4 regions of the Serratia rhizosphaerae genome follow, and region 3 is predicted to be linked to each of the others. Evidence: predicted binding sites of a transcription regulator. Region 3 holds the regulator's gene; each other region holds the start of a gene.

Region 1 (4,832 bases), 1.4 Mb from region 3:
CGGCAGGGCGGCGCGCTGTGGCTGCGCTGGCAGATGCAGTGCGACGCAGAGCGTATTGCGCTGACGTTTAGCCATGAAGGGGATTTCCGTCCGGCGTGGCGGCGGCTGGCGGTGACGCTGCCGGCGGCGGAAACGCGCGAGCTGTGGATCAACGGGGAGCGGGCGGGCGGCTATTCGCTGAGCTAAACAAACGGGCGCCGTCATGGCGCCCGCTGAAGACTATTCCGCCGCGCGTTTCTTGCGCGGCTTGCTCACTTTTTTGATGGTTTTCACTTCGCTTTCCAGCCAGCCGTCCTGCAGACGGGTTTTCAGGATTTCGCCCACCTGCGCCTGTTTGGTGGTTTTCAGCACCTCGCCGCGCGGGGTTTGCGTCACGCTGTAGCCGCGCGCCAGCGTTGCCAGCGGGCTGACCGCCTCAAGCTGGCTGCAGGCCACGCCGAAGCGCTGGCGGTAGCCGCTCAGCTGACGTTCCAGCGCCTGCTGCAGCCGGTATTCCTGCTGTTGAATACGCTGCTGACAGCGGTGAATGCGCCCCAGCGGCTGCACCTGATTCAGACGCTGCTGCAGGCGCTCGCTGCGGCGTGACGTCAGACGTAGCTGATGCTGCATGCCTTCTTCCAGCCGGCGCTGCAGTTTGAACAGCAGCGTCTGCTGACGCGCCAGCCGCAGGTGCGGGTGCTGTTGCTGCAGGCGGTGGTGCAGGCGGCTGAACTGCTGCTGACGCTGCGCCAGGTAGTAGTCCATCGCCATTTCCAGCCGCTGCTGCTGCGACTGCAGCTGACGCAGCAGCTCCAGCTGATTGCGGCTGACCAGTTCGGCGGCGGCGGAAGGCGTGGGGGCGCGCAGATCGGCGACGAAATCGGCGATGGTGACGTCGGTTTCATGGCCGACGGCGCTGACCACCGGGATATGGCTGGCGAAAATCGCCCGCGCCACGCGTTCGTCGTTAAAGCTCCACAGATCTTCCAGCGAACCACCGCCGCGGCCGACGATCAGCACGTCGCACTCATCGCGCCGGTTGGCGGTTTCAATCGCCCGGACGATTTGCAGCGGCGCGTCCGCGCCCTGTACCGCGGTGGGGTAGATGACGATCGGCAGCGACGGATCGCGCCGCTGCAGCACCTGCAGAATATCGTGCAGCGCGGCGCCGCTGGCGGAGGTGATCACGCCGAGGCGTTTGGCCGGGCTGGGCAGCGGCTGTTTAAACTGCGGGTCGAACAGCCCTTCGGCCGCCAGCTGCTGCTTCAACTGTTCGAACTGCTGCTGCAGCAGGCCGTCGCCCGCCGGCTGCATGCTTTCGGCGATCAGCTGATAATCGCCGCGCGGCTCATACAGCGTGATGCTGGCGCGCACCAGCACCTGCTGGCCGTTTTGCGGACGGAAATTAACGCGGCGGTTGCTGTTGCGGAACATCGCGCAGCGTACCTGAGCACGGTCGTCTTTCAGCGTGAAATACCAGTGGCCGGAAGCGGGCTGGGAGAAGTTTGAGATCTCGGCGGAGAGCCAAATCTGCCCCATCTCCATTTCCAGGAGTTGTTTAACCGTCTGATTCAGGCGGCTTACGGTAAAAATGGATGGTGCGGTAGGTAGCGACATGTGACCCAGATCAAATTTCAAAACAACCACTTAATTGACTGATACTACATGCCTCAAACAGCTAATCAAGAGTTTTTGTAAGAAAGTGCTGGAGGCAACCGATTCCGCTCTGTATAATGCCGCGGCAATATTTTATCTTTTCCGCATCCACCCTGGTGAGATATTGCCCATGCTACGTATCGCTAAAGAAGCTCTAACGTTTGACGACGTTCTCCTGGTTCCAGCCCACTCCACCGTTCTGCCGAACACCGCAGAATTAGGCACTCAGCTGACCAAAACCATCCGCCTGAATATCCCTATGCTGTCCGCAGCAATGGATACCGTTACCGAATCCGGCCTGGCTATCGCACTGGCGCAGGAAGGCGGCCTCGGCTTCATCCACAAAAACATGTCTATTGAGCGTCAGGCTGAAGAAGTCAGCCGCGTGAAGAAACATGAAAGCGGCGTAGTTACCGACCCGCAGACCGTCACCCCGTCCACCACGCTGAAAGAAGTCAAAGAACTGACCGAACGTAACGGCTTTGCCGGCTACCCGGTGGTGACCGAAGACAACGAACTGGTAGGCATCATCACCGGCCGCGACGTGCGCTTTGTGACCGACCTGAACCAAGCGGTGACCGCGGTCATGACGCCGAAAGATCGTCTGGTGACGGTGAAAGAGGGCGAGGCGCGTGAAGTGGTGCTGCAAAAAATGCACGAGAAGCGCGTTGAGAAAGCGCTGGTGGTTGACGAAAGTTTCCACCTGCTCGGCATGATCACCGTAAAAGATTTCCAGAAAGCAGAACGTAAGCCTAACGCCTGTAAAGATGAGCAGGGTCGCCTGCGCGTTGGCGCGGCGGTCGGCGCCGGCGCCGGCAACGAAGAGCGCATCGACGCGCTGGTCGCGGCAGGCGTTGACGTGCTGCTGATTGACTCCTCCCACGGCCACTCCGAAGGCGTGCTGCAGCGCATCCGTGAAACCCGCGCCAAATACCCGGATCTGCAAATCGTCGGCGGCAACGTCGCGACCGCAGCCGGCGCCAAAGCGCTGGTTGAAGCCGGCGTCAGCGCGGTGAAAGTGGGCATCGGCCCTGGCTCCATCTGTACTACCCGTATCGTGACCGGCGTCGGCGTACCGCAGATTACCGCTATCTCCGATGCGGTTGCAGCGCTGGAAGGCACCGGTATTCCGGTCATCGCCGACGGCGGCATCCGCTTCTCCGGCGATATCGCCAAGGCGATCGCCGCGGGCGCATCCTGCGTGATGGTCGGCTCCATGCTGGCGGGCACCGAAGAATCTCCGGGCGAAATCGAGCTGTATCAGGGCCGTTCGTTCAAGTCCTACCGCGGTATGGGCTCGCTGGGCGCGATGTCCAAAGGCTCTTCTGACCGTTACTTCCAGACCGACAACGCGGCGGACAAACTGGTGCCGGAAGGCATCGAAGGCCGCGTGGCGTACAAAGGCATGCTGAAGGCCATCGTACACCAGCAGATGGGCGGCCTGCGCTCCTGCATGGGCCTGACCGGCTGCGGCACCATCGACGAACTGCGCACCAAGGCGGAATTCGTACGCATCAGCGGCGCCGGCATCCAGGAAAGCCACGTGCACGATGTGACCATCACCAAAGAGTCACCAAACTACCGTATGGGCTAACCCACGGCAGAGATGTTTATGCGTAGCGGCGTGGCATATCACGCCGCTGGCCCCGCAGAGAGCGGGGCCGTCACCACGCGCTTATTGTTGTTTTTTCTCCTTTTGTTGCTGGAATTCGCCTCACATGACACAAAATATTCATAAGCATCGCATTCTTATTCTGGACTTCGGTTCGCAGTACACCCAACTGGTTGCCCGTCGCGTGCGCGAAATCGGCGTTTACTGCGAGCTGTGGGCCTGGGACGTCAGCGAAGAGCAGATCCGCGAATTCAACCCGAGCGGCATCATCCTTTCCGGCGGCCCGGAAAGCACCACCGAACATAACAGCCCGCGCGCGCCGGAATACGTCTTCAACGCCGGCGTACCGGTGCTGGGCGTGTGCTACGGCATGCAGACCATGGCGATGCAGCTGGGCGGCCACGTACAAGGCTCCAACGAGCGTGAGTTCGGCTATGCGCAGGTGGAAGTGACCACCGAAAGCGCACTGATCCGCGACATCGAAGACGCCATCAGCCCGGCAGGCAAACCGCTGCTGGACGTGTGGATGAGCCACGGCGACAAAGTCACCGCCATCCCGTCCGACTTTGTGACCGTTGCCAGCACCGACACCTGCCCGTTCGCCATTATGGCCAACGAAGAAAAACGCTTCTACGGCGTGCAGTTCCACCCGGAAGTGACCCATACCCGTCAGGGCCAGCGCATGCTGGAGCGTTTTGTGCTGGATATCTGCCAGTGTGAAGCGCTGTGGACGCCGGCCACCATCATCGAAGATGCGGTTGAACGCATCCGCGAGCAGGTGGGTGAAGACCACGTGATCCTCGGCCTGTCCGGCGGCGTGGACTCTTCCGTTACCGCGATGCTGCTGCACCGCGCCATTGGCAAGCGCCTGACCTGCGTCTTCGTCGACAACGGCCTGCTGCGCCTGAACGAAGCCAACCAGGTGATGGAAATGTTCGGCGACCACTTCGGCCTGAACATCGTGCACGTGCCGGCGGAAGAGCGCTTCCTGAGCGCGCTGGCGGGCGTGGACGAGCCGGAAGCCAAGCGTAAAATCATCGGCCGCGTGTTCGTGGAAGTGTTTGACGAAGAAGCCTGCAAGCAAGAGCAGGTGAAATGGCTGGCGCAGGGCACCATCTATCCTGACGTGATCGAATCTGCCGCTTCCGCCACCGGTAAAGCGCACGTGATCAAGTCGCACCACAACGTGGGCGGCCTGCCGAAAGAGATGAAGCTGGGCCTGGTCGAGCCGCTGAAAGAGCTGTTCAAAGACGAAGTGCGCAAGATCGGTCTGGAGCTGGGCCTGCCTTACGACATGCTGTACCGTCACCCGTTCCCGGGGCCGGGTCTGGGCGTGCGCGTGCTGGGCGAAGTGAAGAAAGAGTACTGCGACCTGCTGCGCCGTGCCGACGCCATCTTCATCGAAGAGCTGCACAAAGCCGACCTGTACAACAAGGTCAGCCAGGCGTTCACCGTGTTCCTGCCGGTGCGCTCCGTCGGCGTGATGGGCGACGGCCGTAAATACGACTGGGTTGTTTCGCTGCGTGCGGTGGAAACCATCGACTTTATGACCGCGCACTGGGCGCACCTGCCGTATGAGTTCCTC
Region 2 (4,832 bases), 1.6 Mb from region 3:
ATTTCCATCGCACGGCCGCCCAGCACGTAAGACGGACGCACCACCAGCGGATAACCGATGCCCGCCGCTTTCTCTACCGCCTGCTCAATCGCCGTTACCGTGGCGTTGGCCGGCTGCTTCAGGCTCAGACGGTTAACCGCCTGCTGGAAGCGCTCGCGGTCTTCCGCGCGATCGATGGCGTCCGGGCTGGTGCCGATAATCGGCACGCCGGCCGCTTCCAGATCGCGCGCCAGTTTCAGCGGCGTCTGGCCGCCGTACTGAACAATCACCCCTTTCGGCTGTTCGATACGCACGATTTCCAGCACGTCTTCCAGCGTCACCGGCTCGAAGTACAGACGGTCGGAGGTGTCGTAGTCGGTCGACACGGTTTCCGGGTTACAGTTGACCATAATGGTCTCGTAGCCGTCTTCGCGCAGCGCCAGCGAGGCGTGTACGCAGCAGTAGTCGAATTCAATGCCCTGACCGATACGGTTCGGCCCGCCGCCCAGCACCATCACCTTCGGCCGGTCGCTGTTCGGGTTGGATTCGCACTCTTCTTCATAGGTGGAGTACATATAGGCGGTATCGGTGGAGAATTCCGCCGCGCAGGTATCCACGCGTTTGTACACCGGATGCAGACCATAGCCCTGACGCAGTTTGCGCACCGCGCCTTCGGTCACGCCGGCCAGTTTTGCCAGGCGCGCGTCGGCAAAGCCTTTGCGCTTCAGCGTACGCAGGAACTCCGGCGTCAGGCCGTTGATGCCGCTCGCCGCCACCTCTTCTTCCAGGCGCACCAGCTCTTCAATCTGCACCAGGAACCAGCGGTCGATATTGGTCAGGTTGAACACCCCATCCACCGACAGACCGGCGCGGAAGGCGTCGGCGATATACCAGATGCGCTCCGCGCCGGCGTCTTTCAGCTCGCGGCGGATCTTGGTCAGCGCTTCCGGGTCGTCCAGGCTGACTTTCGGGTCAAAACCGGTAGCGCCCACTTCCAGGCCGCGCAGCGCTTTTTGCAGCGACTCCTGCTGGGTGCGGCCAATCGCCATCACTTCGCCGACCGACTTCATCTGCGTGGTCAGACGGTCATTGGCGCCGGCGAACTTCTCAAAGTTGAAGCGAGGAATTTTGGTGACCACGTAGTCGATGGACGGCTCAAACGACGCCGGGGTGCGGCCGCCGGTGATGTCGTTCATCAGCTCATCCAGCGTATAACCCACCGCCAGCTTGGCGGCGATTTTGGCGATCGGGAAGCCGGTGGCCTTCGACGCCAGCGCCGAGGAACGCGATACGCGCGGGTTCATTTCGATCACGATCAGGCGGCCGGTTTTCGGGTTCACCGCAAACTGTACGTTGGAGCCGCCGGTTTCCACGCCGATTTCACGCAGTACCGCCATCGAGGCGTTACGCATGATTTGATACTCTTTGTCGGTCAGGGTCTGCGCCGGCGCGACGGTAATCGAGTCGCCGGTGTGGATGCCCATAGCGTCGAAGTTTTCAATCGAACAGACGATGATGCAGTTGTCGTTCTTATCGCGCACCACTTCCATCTCGTACTCTTTCCAACCGATCAGCGATTCATCAATCAGCAGTTCGTTGGTTGGCGACAGATCCAGGCCGCGCTCGCAGATTTCTTCAAACTCTTCGCGGTTATAGGCGATGCCGCCACCGGTGCCGCCCATGGTGAAGGACGGACGGATAATGCACGGGAAGCCGACATCTGCGGCCACCGCCAGCGCTTCCTCCATGGTGTGCGCAATGCCGGAACGCGCGGTGTCCAGGCCGATTTTCTTCATCGCCACGTCAAAACGGCGGCGGTCTTCCGCCTTGTCGATCGCATCGGCGGTCGCGCCGATCATCGTCACGCCGAACTCTTCCAGCACGCCCTGACGCTCCAGCTCAAGCGCGCAGTTCAGCGCGGTCTGGCCGCCCATGGTCGGCAGCACCGCATCCGGGCGCTCTTTTTCGATGATTTTACGCACCACTTCCCAGTGGATCGGCTCAATGTAGGTCGCATCGGCCATTTCCGGGTCGGTCATGATGGTCGCCGGGTTGGAGTTCACCAGAATAACGCGGTAACCCTCTTCGCGCAGCGCCTTGCAGGCCTGCGCGCCGGAGTAGTCAAATTCACAGGCCTGGCCGATAACGATCGGGCCAGCGCCGAGGATCAGGATGCTTTTTATATCAGTACGTTTTGGCATGGTTGTTATGGCTCCTGATTATTTAGCGTTGGAACGGTGAGACTCAATCAGTTCGATAAAGTGATCGAACAGCGGCGCGGCATCGTGCGGGCCAGGGCTGGCTTCCGGGTGGCCCTGGAAGCTGAACGCCGCTTTGTCGGTGCGGTGAATGCCCTGCACCGTGTGGTCGAACAGCGACTTGTGCGTCACGCGCAGGTTGGCCGGCAGGTTGTTCTCATCCACCGCAAAACCGTGGTTCTGCGCGGTGATCATCACCGTATTGTTGTCCAGATCCTTCACCGGATGGTTGCCGCCGTGGTGGCCGAGCTTCATTTTCACCGTCTGCGCGCCGCTGGCCAGCGCCAGCAGTTGGTGGCCCAGGCAGATGCCGAACAGCGGGATGTCGGTGGTCAGGAACTGCTGAATGGCGGCGATCGCGTAGTCGCACGGCTCCGGGTCACCCGGGCCGTTGGACAGGAAGATGCCGTCCGGATTCATTTTCAGCACCTCATCCGCCGGGGTCTGCGCCGGCACCACCGTCAGGCGGCAGCCGCGATCGACCAGCATGCGCAGGATGTTGCGCTTCGCGCCGAAATCATAGGCCACCACGTGGAACGGCAGCTCGGATTCCGCTTTGGCTTCCGGCAGCTCGCCGGCCAGCGTCCAGCTGCCCTGACGCCAGCCGTAGGCTTCCTGCGTCGTCACTTCTTTTGCCAGGTCCATGCCTTTCAGGCCCGGGAAGGCTTTGGCCTTCTCCAGCGCCAGCGCGACGTCCGGCGCGTCGCCGGCGATGATGCAGCCGTTCTGTGCGCCTTTCTCACGCAGCAGACGCGTCAGCTTGCGGGTATCGATATCGGCAATCGCCACAATATTGTTGCGCTTGAGGTAGTCGGACAGGTTTTCTTCACTGCGGTAGTTGCTGGCAATCAGCGGAAGGTCGCGAATGACCAGGCCTTGAGCGTGAATAGCGGAGGATTCTGCGTCGGAAGCATTGGTGCCGACATTGCCGATATGAGGATAAGTAAGAGTAACGATCTGGCGGGAATAGGAAGGATCAGTGAGGATTTCTTGATAACCGGTCATCGACGTATTGAAGACCACTTCCCCCACTGCCGTACCCTCTGCCCCAATGGCCCGACCGTGGAATTGGGTTCCGTCTTCCAGAACCAATAGCGCTGACTTAATCAAAACACCCTCCGAGGAATAATAAATCACAATATTTGCATATTAATTCAGATATCGCGATCTAAATCAATGCAAAAACCGCCCTCAAGGCTAATTTTTGGCAAATTGGGCGCATTTTAATGATGGGCACCCCGTTTGTCTACTTAAAGCGCCATTTTTTCACTTATTTTTACTGACTACGCGGTTTAATAGGCTTCACAGCCACAAAAACACAGCTAAACCTGAGCGAGTAAACGGTTGCCAGATAGGATGTGGTAAAACGGGCGATTTAATACGCTAAAAACAGGCTTTAATCGTTTAACAGTGAAGAAAAGGGAGGTTTTAAAGGCACAAACTCACATAAATAGTAATGATGGTGCAAAAATACAACCAACACCATATTTATCATGTTAAAAAAAAGGACAATAAAAATATTGTCCCAGTATCATAGCCATACGATCAATATAACCACATCACACGGATATAAAAACCATTACAACTGGTCTAATCCCAGCACATCTCGCATATCAAACAGCCCATTATCACGATCAGACAGCCAAACTGCCGCGCGAACGGCGCCATTGGCAAAGGTCATCCGACTGGAGGCCTTATGGGTGATCTCAACCCGCTCGCCGATATCGGCAAACATCGCGGTATGTTCACCGACGATATCGCCGGCACGAATGGTGGCGAAGCCAATACTCTGCGGATCGCGCTCACCGGTGTGGCCTTCGCGCGCATAGACGGCGCACTGCTTCAGGTCGCGCCCCAGCGCATCGGCAATCGCTTCGCCCATCGCCAGCGCGGTGCCGGACGGCGCATCCACCTTGTGGCGGTGGTGAGCTTCAACAATTTCAATATCGGTATAGTCGCCCATCACTTTGGCGGCTTTTTCCAGCAGCTTCAGCACCACGTTGACCCCGACGCTGAAGTTGGCGGCGAACACAATACCGATCTGCTGCGCAGCGGCGTTAATGGCCGCCTTGCCGGCATCGTCAAAACCGGTGGTGCCAATCACCATCGCCTTATGGTGGGAAACGCAAAACGCCAGATGCGCCAACGTGCCTTCCGGACGGGTAAAGTCGATCAGCACATCAAAGTCATCCGCCACCTTGGCCAGATCGTCGTTAACGATAACGCCAAGCGCGCCGACGCCGGCCAGTTCGCCCGCATCCGCCCCGACTAACGAGGAGCCGGCGCGTTCCAGCGCCGCCCCGAGCACCACGCCCTGCGCCTGCTGCACCGCCTGAATCAATTGACGCCCCATACGGCCGCCGGCGCCCACAACCGCCATGCGGATCTGTGAATCAGTCATACTTCGCTCTCTTATCAATGAAATGCCTATCCCAGGCTATCGGATCAGGTTAACCGCCCCGCCGGTTCATCGCCAGAGGATTTCCATCATGATAAGAAATTTATGATATCGCCGGGGGGTTATCAGTAACGCTATATCCCCACGGCTACATAATCATGCAGTTTGCGACGGTGCCACCAGCGGTTTACCCGCCC
Region 3 (4,832 bases):
GGGAATACTGTGTTTAATTCAATCTCTGACTCGGGACCAAGGTTGGTAACGTCGACATGCGTCTAATAGTTACGCTTTTTGTGCTGCTGTTTACCCAGCTGTTCTTCAATCTGGCGCACGCTGCGCCACAGTCGCGCGTTGCCGCTGAGCCGCGTAAAAGCCACGTCAGCGATGCGCGCCCGGACGAGCGTCGAAAAAAGAAAACGCTGAAGAGCAGTAAAAAAGCCCGCACCGCCACGGCGCCAAAAACCACCAAGGTAAAAGCGCATAAAAGCACGACGATTAAAACCGCCAAAAAAACGACCCGCATTAAATCTACGCGTAAAGTGACGCACCTGGCGAAGAATAAAGTCACCCCGCCGAAGAAAGGTTATAAAAAAGGCTATGGCCGTCACCGCACCCACGGCCTGGCGACCAGCAAACTGCTGAGCGACGATAAACCGCTCAAGCTCAGCGCGGCGCATAAAAAGCGCTATCAGCGGGCGAAGCAAACCGCAATGACCAAGCTGATGAATCAAATGGGCAAGCCCTATCGCTGGGGTGGCGCCTCGCCGCGTACCGGCTTTGACTGCAGCGGTTTAATTTATTACGCCTATAAAGACGTGATGAAAATTAAAATGCCGCGCACGGCGAATGAGATGTATCACCTGCGTGACGCCGCGCCGATTAAGAAAAGCGAATTGCAAAAAGGCGACCTGGTATTCTTCCGCATTAATAACCGCGGCGTGGCCGACCACGTTGGCGTTTACCTCGGCGACGGCAAGTTTATTCAGTCGCCGCGTACCGGCAAAGATATCCGCATCAGTCAGCTGGACAATAACTACTGGCAAAACCATTACATCGGCGCCCGCCGCGTGATGACGCCGAAAACCGTTCGCTAATCCCCGCATGGCTGAGCCCGCCTCAGCCATGCCCCCCCGTTCCCGCCATTGCCGACGCTTTAAGCAGTTGAACGCTTCGCACGTTTTAAACCTTCCCTTCCCTTTGAAAGTGGTTAGAATTAATAACCTTAAAAAAAACATAACAACTCGATGCCCGAATATGCCCTAAATATGCTGTATGACGGGTATAAATAGCGCGGCTTCGTCTGGGGAACCACCCGAACGATCGCATCCCACAGGCGGCCATGGGCATTTTAGCGCTGTATCAATAAGGAGAAAGCAATGTCGTTTGAATTACCTGCATTACCGTACGCAAAAGACGCTCTCGAACCGCACATTTCCGCTGAAACGCTGGAATACCACTACGGCAAGCACCACAATACCTACGTGGTGAACCTGAACAACCTGGTGAAAGGCAGCGAGTTCGAAGGTAAAACCCTGGAAGAGATCGTGAAAACCTCGACCGGCGGCGTATTCAACAACGCGGCGCAGGTGTGGAACCACACCTTCTACTGGCACTGCCTGTCGCCTCAGGGCGGCGGCGAGCCAACCGGCGCGGTGGCGGATGCCATCAATCAGGCTTTCGGCTCTTTCGCCGCGTTTAAAGAAGCGTTCACCAAATCCGCTGTCGGCAACTTCGGCGCAGGCTGGACCTGGCTGGTGAAAAAAGCAGACGGTTCACTGGCGATCGTCAACACCTCCAACGCGGCTACCCCGCTGACCGGTGAAGACAAACCGCTGCTGACCGTGGACGTGTGGGAACACGCTTACTACATTGATTACCGCAATGCGCGTCCTAACTACCTGGAAAACTTCTGGGCGTTGGTAAACTGGGCGTTCGTGGCGGAAAATCTGGCATAAGCGCCGGTTAACCCGCAAACAGAAAAGGCGCAGTAATTACTGCGCCTTTTTATATTTCGCAGAACAATCAGTTCAGCGCAGCGGTAAAGCTAAAGGCGATAATCATCACCAACGCACATACGGTGGTGAACAATGACAATTTCAACTCGGTTTCCATCAGAAACTCCCTTATCTGTTTCGCGACGCCAGCATAAAGCCCCCAGCGTTAATGGGTCAAATGATTTTCCCACAGTTCACGGCCATTCCCCATTGATTTTGCGCAACGCCCGATCGTGTTGCGGCAAAAAAGAGGCCAATATAAAAATATTGCCCGCATTCCTGGCGGATAATACCGATTTCCTCTTCCACTTTTGCGCAATATACGCCAAAATTCGCAGTTCACTGCTGCGTACCGGCCAATAAGCCCCTCCAAACCAAGCAAGCGGCTTACGACTTCCAAACTAAAAACTACGTTTTCGAGATTTTGGAGAAGGATCTGCGCAGGCAAACGATTAACAACATGCTTACATACTGCAAACATGTGAGTTCAGGAGTCATCTTTACATGGCAACGATTAAAGATGTGGCCAAACGCGCGGGCGTTTCCACCACCACCGTTTCGCACGTCATCAATAAGACCCGTTTCGTCGCCGAAGAGACTAAAGCGGCGGTCTGGGCCGCCATTAAAGAGCTGCACTATTCACCCAGCGCGGTTGCGCGCAGCCTGAAGGTCAACCACACCAAATCCATCGGCCTGCTGGCGACCTCCAGCGAAGCCCCCTATTTTGCCGAAGTGATTGAGGCCGTGGAAAACAGCTGCTACAGCAAAGGCTACACCCTGATTCTGTGCAACTCGCACAACAATCTGGACAAGCAGCGCGCCTATCTGGCAATGCTGGCGCAAAAGCGCGTCGATGGCCTGCTGGTAATGTGTTCCGAATACCCCGATCAGCTGCTCGGCATGCTGGAAGACCACCGTAATATTCCGATGGTGGTGATGGACTGGGGCGTGGCGCGCAGCGACTTTACCGACACCATTATCGATAACGCCTTCGAAGGCGGCTATCTGGCGGGCCGCTATCTGATCGAGCGCGGCCACCGTGAGATCGGCGCCATTCCAGGCCAGCTGTCGCGCAACACCGGCGGCGGCCGCCATCAGGGTTTCCTGAAGGCCCTGCAGGAGGCCAATGTCGAGTTGCGCAACGAGTGGATCGTCCAGGGCGACTTCGAGCCGGAGTCCGGCTATAAGGCAATGCACCAGATCCTGTCGCAAAAGCACCGCCCGACGGCGGTGTTCTGCGGCGGCGATATTATGGCGATGGGCGCCATTTGCGCCGCGGACGAGCTGGGCCTGCGCGTACCGCAGGATATTTCGGTGATCGGCTATGATAACGTGCGCAACGCGCGCTACTTCACCCCGGCCCTGACCACGGTGCACCAGCCGAAAGAGCGCCTGGGCGAAATGGCCTTCACCATGCTGCTGGACCGCATTATCAGCAAGCGCGAGGAGTCGCAGGTGATCGAAGTCCATCCTAAACTGATCGAACGGCGCTCCGTGGCCGACGGTCCCTTTATCGATTACCGCCGCTAATTGCGACCGGCCGGTGCGCCTACTCCTCTGCCGGCCCCGCTTCCTCTTCTTCGCTCAGCCACTCATGATTCAGCGTCTCGCTGTCCCCCAGATAATCCAGCAGCCAGGCGATGGCCGGCGACTGATTAGGTTGCTGCCAGGTCAAACAGCAGGCGCTGGGCGGAAACGGTTCGTGCAGCTGCAGCACCGCCAGCTCGCCGCGCGCCACCAGCGGCAACACCCTGTGCGCCGGCGCCATGCCGACGCATAAACCGCCACGCAGGCAATCCACCGCCGACACCCAGTCCGGCACCACCAGGCGGCGCTGGTTGTCCAGCGACCAGGTCACTCGCTTGGGCAGATTGCGCGACGTATCCTCCAGCAACAGCGCCGGATAGGGACGCAGCTGTTCATCACTGAGCGCGCCGTTCAGCCCGGCCAGCGGATGATCGGCGCTGACCACGCACAGCCAGTTCATAAAGCCCATATCGCGAAAGGCGAACCCGCCGCCGGCGGGCACTGCGCGCGTGGCGCCGATGGCCATTTCGGCGCGGCCATCCACCAGCGCATCCCATACGCCGTTGAACACTTCCGGCTGCAGCAGCAGTTCAACGTCCGGGAAATGACGATAGAAATCCAGTACCAGCTGTCGGCAGCGCTGCGGCTTAACAATCAGATCGACGGCGATCTTCACCTGCCCGCGCCAGCCGTTGGCGACCTGCTGGCACTGACGGCGCGTGTCGAGCATTTTTTTGATGACAGCGCGTGACTCCTGGACAAACAGCGCCCCCGCCGGCGTCAGCATGACGTCGCGATGGCGCCGCTCAAACAGCGGCACCGCCAGCCACTGCTCCAACTGGCGCACGGTATAGCTGACCGCGGAAGGAACGCGGTGCAGCTCCTGCGCCGCCGCGCTGAAACTGCCGGTACGCGCCACGGCGTCGACCACATCCAGTGAATATTCAGACCACATACGTTTGCCTGCAAAAATTTTCAAACCAGTATGCAAATATTACCGTTTCACAACCAGAGATCCAGCCGGATACACTGCGCGGCGTGAAAACCTGCATCACAAATAACGACTGAGAACCACTATGCGAAACTTTGGATTTATGTTTTATCTGGCCGGCCTGAGTATGCTCGGCTTTCTGGCCACGGATATGTACCTGCCGGCCTTCGGCATGATGCAGAAAGATCTGCAGATTTCTCCCGGCGCCATTAGCGCCAGCCTGAGCATCTTCCTGGCTGGCTTTGCCTTTGCGCAACTGCTGTGGGGGCCCTTGTCCGACAAACTGGGACGCAAACCGGTGCTGCTGATTGGCCTGGCGCTGTTTGGGCTGGGTTGCCTCGGCATGATGTGGGCGGACAACGCGCTGCAACTGTGGACGCTGCGCTTTATACAGGCGGTCGGCGTCTGCGCCGCCGCCGTGACCTGGCAGGCCATCGTGATCGACCGCTACCCGGGCAGCCGCGCCAACCAGGTGTTTGCCACCATTATGCCGTTGGTCGCTCTCTCACCGGCGCTGGCGCCGCTGGTCGGCG
Region 4 (4,832 bases), 1.7 Mb from region 3:
TGCGCATTGACGTGGTTGAGGCCACGCGGCCGGGCGACCGGATGCATCCGGGATTTGACGCGCGCGCCATTGCGCTGGCGCAGGGCACCTGTCAGCAGCTCAGCCGCATCGGCGTCTGGCCTGCGCTGCGCGACTGCGCGACGCCGATCTCGCAGGTGCACGTCAGCGACCGAGGCCACGCCGGCTTCGTCAATCTGTCGGCGCAGGACTATCAGGTCGAGGCGTTGGGGCAGGTGATCGAACTGTACGACGCCGGCCAGCGGCTGTTTGCCCTGCTGGAAAACGCGCCGGGCGTGACGCTGCACTGTCCGGCCAAAGTGATCGATGTGACGCGCAGCCGCGAGCAGGCCGAGGTGCTGTTGGATAACGGGCAGCGCCTGAGCGGCCAGTTGATGGTTGCGGCGGACGGTTCGCGTTCCGCGCTGGCGCGCGCCTGCAACGTGCAGTGGCGGCAGCAGGACTACCCGCAGTTCGCCACTATCGCTAATGTGACCAGCGAGCAGGACCCGCAGGGCCGCGCTTTTGAGCGCTTTACCCGCCACGGGCCGCTGGCGTTGCTGCCGATGTCGCAGGGGCGCAGCTCTCTGGTCTGGTGTCATGACCGCGACGATCGTGAACGGGTGGACGGCTGGGACGACGCGCGTTTTCTGCAGGAACTGCAGCAGGCGTTCGGCTGGCGTCTGGGGCGGATGCTGCAGGTCGGCAAGCGCCACAGCTACCCGCTGAGTCTGTTGACCGCGCAGCAGCACGTTTCCCACCGTCTGGCGCTGGTGGGCAATGCGGCGCAGACGCTGCACCCAATCGCCGGGCAGGGCTTCAACCTGGGGCTGCGCGACGTGATGTCGCTGGCGGAAACCGTGGCGGAAGCGTCGCAGGCCGGCGAGGATCTCGGCGCCTACGCGGTGCTTGGCCGCTATCAGCAGCGGCGGCAGCAGGACCAGCAGGCAACCATCGGCGTGACCGACGGCCTGATCAAATTATTCGCCAACCGCTATGCGCCGCTGGTGGTTGGGCGTAATCTGGGCCTGGTGGCGATGGAACATTTGCCCGTGGTGCGCGATGCCTTTGCCAAACGCACCCTGGGCTGGGTCGAGCGCTAGGCCGATGGCCGCGATGTCGCTCCCCGTTATTTAAGGCGTTTTTAAGGAATTTAGCAGCATGCAATCATTCGATGTGGTTATCGCCGGCGGCGGTATGGTGGGACTGGCGCTGGCCTGCGGCCTGCAGGGCAGCGGCCTGCGCGTGGCGGTGCTGGAGCACCGGCAGCCGGAGCAGGGCGTTCCGGAGCAGCTGGCGCTGCGCGTTTCCGCCATTAATGCGGCCAGCGAGCGCCTGCTGCAACAGATTGGCGTCTGGGACGATATTCTGCAGCTGCGCGCCAGCGCCTACAATGCGATGGAAGTATGGGATCGCGACAGCTTCGGCAAAATCGCCTTCCGCGGCGATGAGTGCGGCTTCAGCCATCTGGGGCATATTGTTGAAAACAACGTGATCCAGCAGGCGCTGTGGCGCAAGGCGCAGACGCTGTCGGACGTCACGCTGCTGACGCCGGCGGCGTTAAAACAGGTCGCCTGGGGCGAGAACGACGCCTTTATCACGCTGGAGGACGGCCGCATGCTCAGCGCACGTCTGGTGGTGGGCGCGGACGGCGCCAACTCCTGGCTGCGTCAGCACGCCGATATTCCGTTGACCTTCTGGGATTACCGCCACAGCGCGCTGGTCGCCACGATTCGTACCGAAGAGCCGCATCAGGCTACGGCGCGTCAGGTGTTTCACGGCGACGGGATTCTGGCCTTCCTGCCGTTTGGCGACCCGCACCTGTGCTCGATCGTCTGGTCGGTGGCGCCGGAGGAGGCCGAACGGCTCAGCCAGCTGTCGCCGGAGGCGTTTAACCGCGAATTGAGCATGACCTTCGATATGCGTCTGGGGCGCTGTACGCTGGAAAGCGAGCGGCTGACCTTCCCGCTGACCGGACGCTACGCCCGCAGCTTTGCCGACCATCGTCTGGCGCTGGTAGGGGATGCGGCGCATACCGTACACCCGCTGGCCGGGCAGGGTGTCAACCTGGGCTTTATGGACGCCGCAGAGCTGATCGCTGAACTGAAGCGCCTGCAGCGGCAGGGCAAGGATATCGGCCAGCACCTGTATCTGCGACGTTATGAGCGCCGCCGCAAGCACGGCGCGGCGGTGATGCTGGCCAGCATGCAGGGGTTCCGTGAGCTGTTTGACGGCAATAATCCGGCCAAGAAGCTGCTGCGCGATGTCGGCCTGCGGCTGGCCGACAGCCTGCCGGGCGTCAAGCCGAAACTGGTGCGCCAGGCGATGGGGTTAAACGACCTGCCGGAGTGGCTGGCGTAAGACTGCCGCCGCGAAATATCTTATTTGGCATCGGGGGCGCTATCACGGCGCCCCTGTTTTTTTAGGCCTTCAGTCATCAATTTTCCTTATATTACCCTTCATTTGAAATAATCTAATTTAACGCCTGATTAATCATTAGTTTTTTTTATCCGAACAAAAAAAGCCAAAGGCCATAATCCCTTCCGTGGCGGCATGTTTGTTATATAACATCGGATATTTGCCGCTTTAATTGTTAATTTTGTGCCTTAAGACGCATTTTTACAGTGAAAAACTCTGCACACTAGCACGACACTTTCCCTCCCGCACGCCGGGCTGAGCCTATTTTAACTTATGGTTAAAAACGACGTTCGGTGATAAGTTCGGGTAAAGGGTATCGTTTGCGTCGTGCTGATTGGCGCCTTTTTTCGCCACGGTTTCGCACGGCATTTCAACCCCGGAATGTATTCCGCCAGCCGCCATGCGGCCGGCATGATGACGGGGACATTGTGGAAAGAGGGATAAGATGGCAAAGCAAACCCCACTGTATGAGCAGCACGTGGCATGCGGCGCTCGCATGGTCGATTTTCATGGTTGGATGATGCCGCTGCATTACGGCTCGCAGATTGATGAGCATCACGCCGTGCGTCAGGACGCCGGCATGTTCGATGTCTCCCACATGACGATTGTCGATTTGCACGGCGCCCGCACCCGGGAGTTCCTGCGCTATCTGCTGGCGAATGACGTCGCCAAACTGACCCAGCCCGGCAAGGCGCTGTATACCGGCATGCTGAACGCTTCCGGCGGCGTGATTGACGATCTGATCGTTTACTTCCTGACGGAAGACTATTTCCGCCTGGTGGTTAACTCCGCCACGCGCGACAAAGATCTGGCGTGGATTGAACAGCATGCCGCGCCGTACGGCGTAGAGCTGCAGGTGCGCGACGACCTGGCGTTGATCGCGGTGCAGGGGCCGCAGGCTAAAGAGCGCGCGGCCATTTTGTTCAATACGGAACAACAGCAGGCGGTGGCCGGTATGAAACCGTTCTTCGGCGTACAGGCCGGCGAGCTGTTTATCGCCACTACCGGCTATACCGGCGAGGCCGGCTATGAAATCGCCTTGCCGACAGAGCAGGCGGCCGACTTCTGGCAGCGCCTGCTGGCTGCGGGCGTGAAGCCGGCCGGCCTCGGCGCGCGCGATACGCTGCGTCTGGAAGCCGGAATGAACCTTTATGGTCAGGAGATGGATGAAGGCGTATCGCCGCTGGCGGCCAATATGGGCTGGACCATCGCCTGGGAGCCGCAGGACCGTCAGTTCATCGGCCGCGACGTGCTGGAACAGCAGCGCGAGCAGGGCACCGAACAACTGGTCGGATTGGTGATGACGGAAAAGGGCGTATTACGTAATGAGCTACCGGTGCGTTTCACCGATGAAGCGGGCCAGACGCACGAAGGGGCGATCACCAGCGGGTCGTTCTCGCCGACGCTGGGCTTCAGCATCGCGCTGGCGCGGGTGCCGGCCGGCATCGGCGACCAGGCCATCGTGCAGATCCGCAACCGTGAAATGCCGGTGAAGGTCACCAAGCCCGGTTTTGTACGTGCCGGTAAGTCACTGATTGATTAATGATTGATTTTATTTGAAGGAGCCGCGGGCGATGAGCAATGTACCAACTGAACTGAAATACGCCACCTCTCACGAGTGGGTGCGTAGCGAAGGCAATGGCGAATATGTAGTGGGCATCACCGAACACGCGCAGGAACTGCTGGGCGATATGGTGTTCGTCGATTTGCCGGAAGTGGGCCGCAAGCTCGCCGCCGGTGAAGATTGCGCGGTGGCGGAGTCGGTGAAAGCCGCGTCCGACATCTATGCGCCAATCAGCGGTGAAATCATCGCGGTGAATGAAGAGCTGGACGGCTCGCCGGAGCTGGTCAACAGCGATCCTTACGCTGACGGCTGGCTGTTCCGCATCAAGGCCTCTGACGAAGCGGAGCTCGGCAAGCTGCTCGATGCCGCCGGTTATCAGGCGTCTATCGAAGAGTAATGGTTACCACGCCCCGCACGCCGACGCGTCGGGGCGTTTTAGTTATTAAGGCTACATCCCGTACCACGTAAGCATTCAGGAATTTGTCGCAATGACTCAGACACTCAGCCAACTTGAACACAGCGAAGCGTTCATTGAACGCCATATCGGCTCTTCTGCACAGCAACAGCAAGAGATGCTGGAGGCGGTGGGCGCCCGCTCGCTCAGCGCGCTGATCCAACAGATTGTGCCGGCAGATATTCAGCTGCCGGGGCCGCCGCCGGTTGGCGATGCGGTGACTGAACATCAGGCGCTGGCCGAACTGAAGGCGATCGCCGGCCAGAACCAGCGCTACAAATCCTATATCGGCATGGGCTACAGCTCGGTGCTGACGCCGCCGGTGATCCTGCGCAACATGCTGGAAAATCCGGGCTGGTACACCGCCTATACGCCGTATCAGCCGGAAGTGTCGCAGGG

The links. The regulator PurR, encoded in region 3, represses purine synthesis genes. The targets are predictions, from matches to a motif close to CANGCAAACGTTTGCNTG.
Region 1: guaB (IMP dehydrogenase) is a predicted target of PurR. The motif match lies at 1,688-1,705, and genes of this name have one in related genera.
Region 2: carA (glutamine-hydrolyzing carbamoyl-phosphate synthase small subunit) is a predicted target of PurR. The motif match lies at 3,571-3,588, and genes of this name have one in related genera.
Region 4: gcvT (glycine cleavage system aminomethyltransferase GcvT) is a predicted target of PurR. The motif match lies at 2,725-2,742, and genes of this name have one in related genera.

Annotation. Positions count from the first base shown of each region.
Region 1 covers NZ_CP041764.1:3,510,250-3,515,081, forward strand. Annotated here, with positions in the region: gene FO014_RS16350 (glycoside hydrolase family 31 protein) at 1-186, shown strand, start outside; gene xseA (exodeoxyribonuclease VII large subunit) at 220-1,596, opposite strand; gene guaB (IMP dehydrogenase) at 1,766-3,229, shown strand; gene guaA (glutamine-hydrolyzing GMP synthase) at 3,354-4,832, shown strand, end outside.
Region 2 covers NZ_CP041764.1:1,398,942-1,403,773, forward strand. Annotated here, with positions in the region: gene carB (carbamoyl-phosphate synthase large subunit) at 1-2,180, opposite strand, end outside; gene carA (glutamine-hydrolyzing carbamoyl-phosphate synthase small subunit) at 2,199-3,347, opposite strand; gene dapB (4-hydroxy-tetrahydrodipicolinate reductase) at 3,817-4,638, opposite strand; gene FO014_RS06610 (MFS transporter) at 4,792-4,832, opposite strand, start outside.
Region 3 covers NZ_CP041764.1:4,942,213-4,947,044, forward strand. Annotated here, with positions in the region: gene FO014_RS23040 (C40 family peptidase) at 57-881, shown strand; gene sodB (superoxide dismutase [Fe]) at 1,164-1,742, shown strand; gene cydH (cytochrome bd-I oxidase subunit CydH) at 1,810-1,899, opposite strand; gene purR (HTH-type transcriptional repressor PurR) at 2,286-3,311, shown strand; gene punR (DNA-binding transcriptional activator PunR) at 3,331-4,263, opposite strand; gene punC (purine nucleoside transporter PunC) at 4,385-4,832, shown strand, end outside.
Region 4 covers NZ_CP041764.1:3,202,884-3,207,715, forward strand. Annotated here, with positions in the region: gene ubiH (2-octaprenyl-6-methoxyphenyl hydroxylase) at 1-1,100, shown strand, start outside; gene ubiI (FAD-dependent 2-octaprenylphenol hydroxylase) at 1,159-2,358, shown strand; gene gcvT (glycine cleavage system aminomethyltransferase GcvT) at 2,861-3,958, shown strand; gene gcvH (glycine cleavage system protein GcvH) at 3,990-4,376, shown strand; gene gcvP (aminomethyl-transferring glycine dehydrogenase) at 4,468-4,832, shown strand, end outside.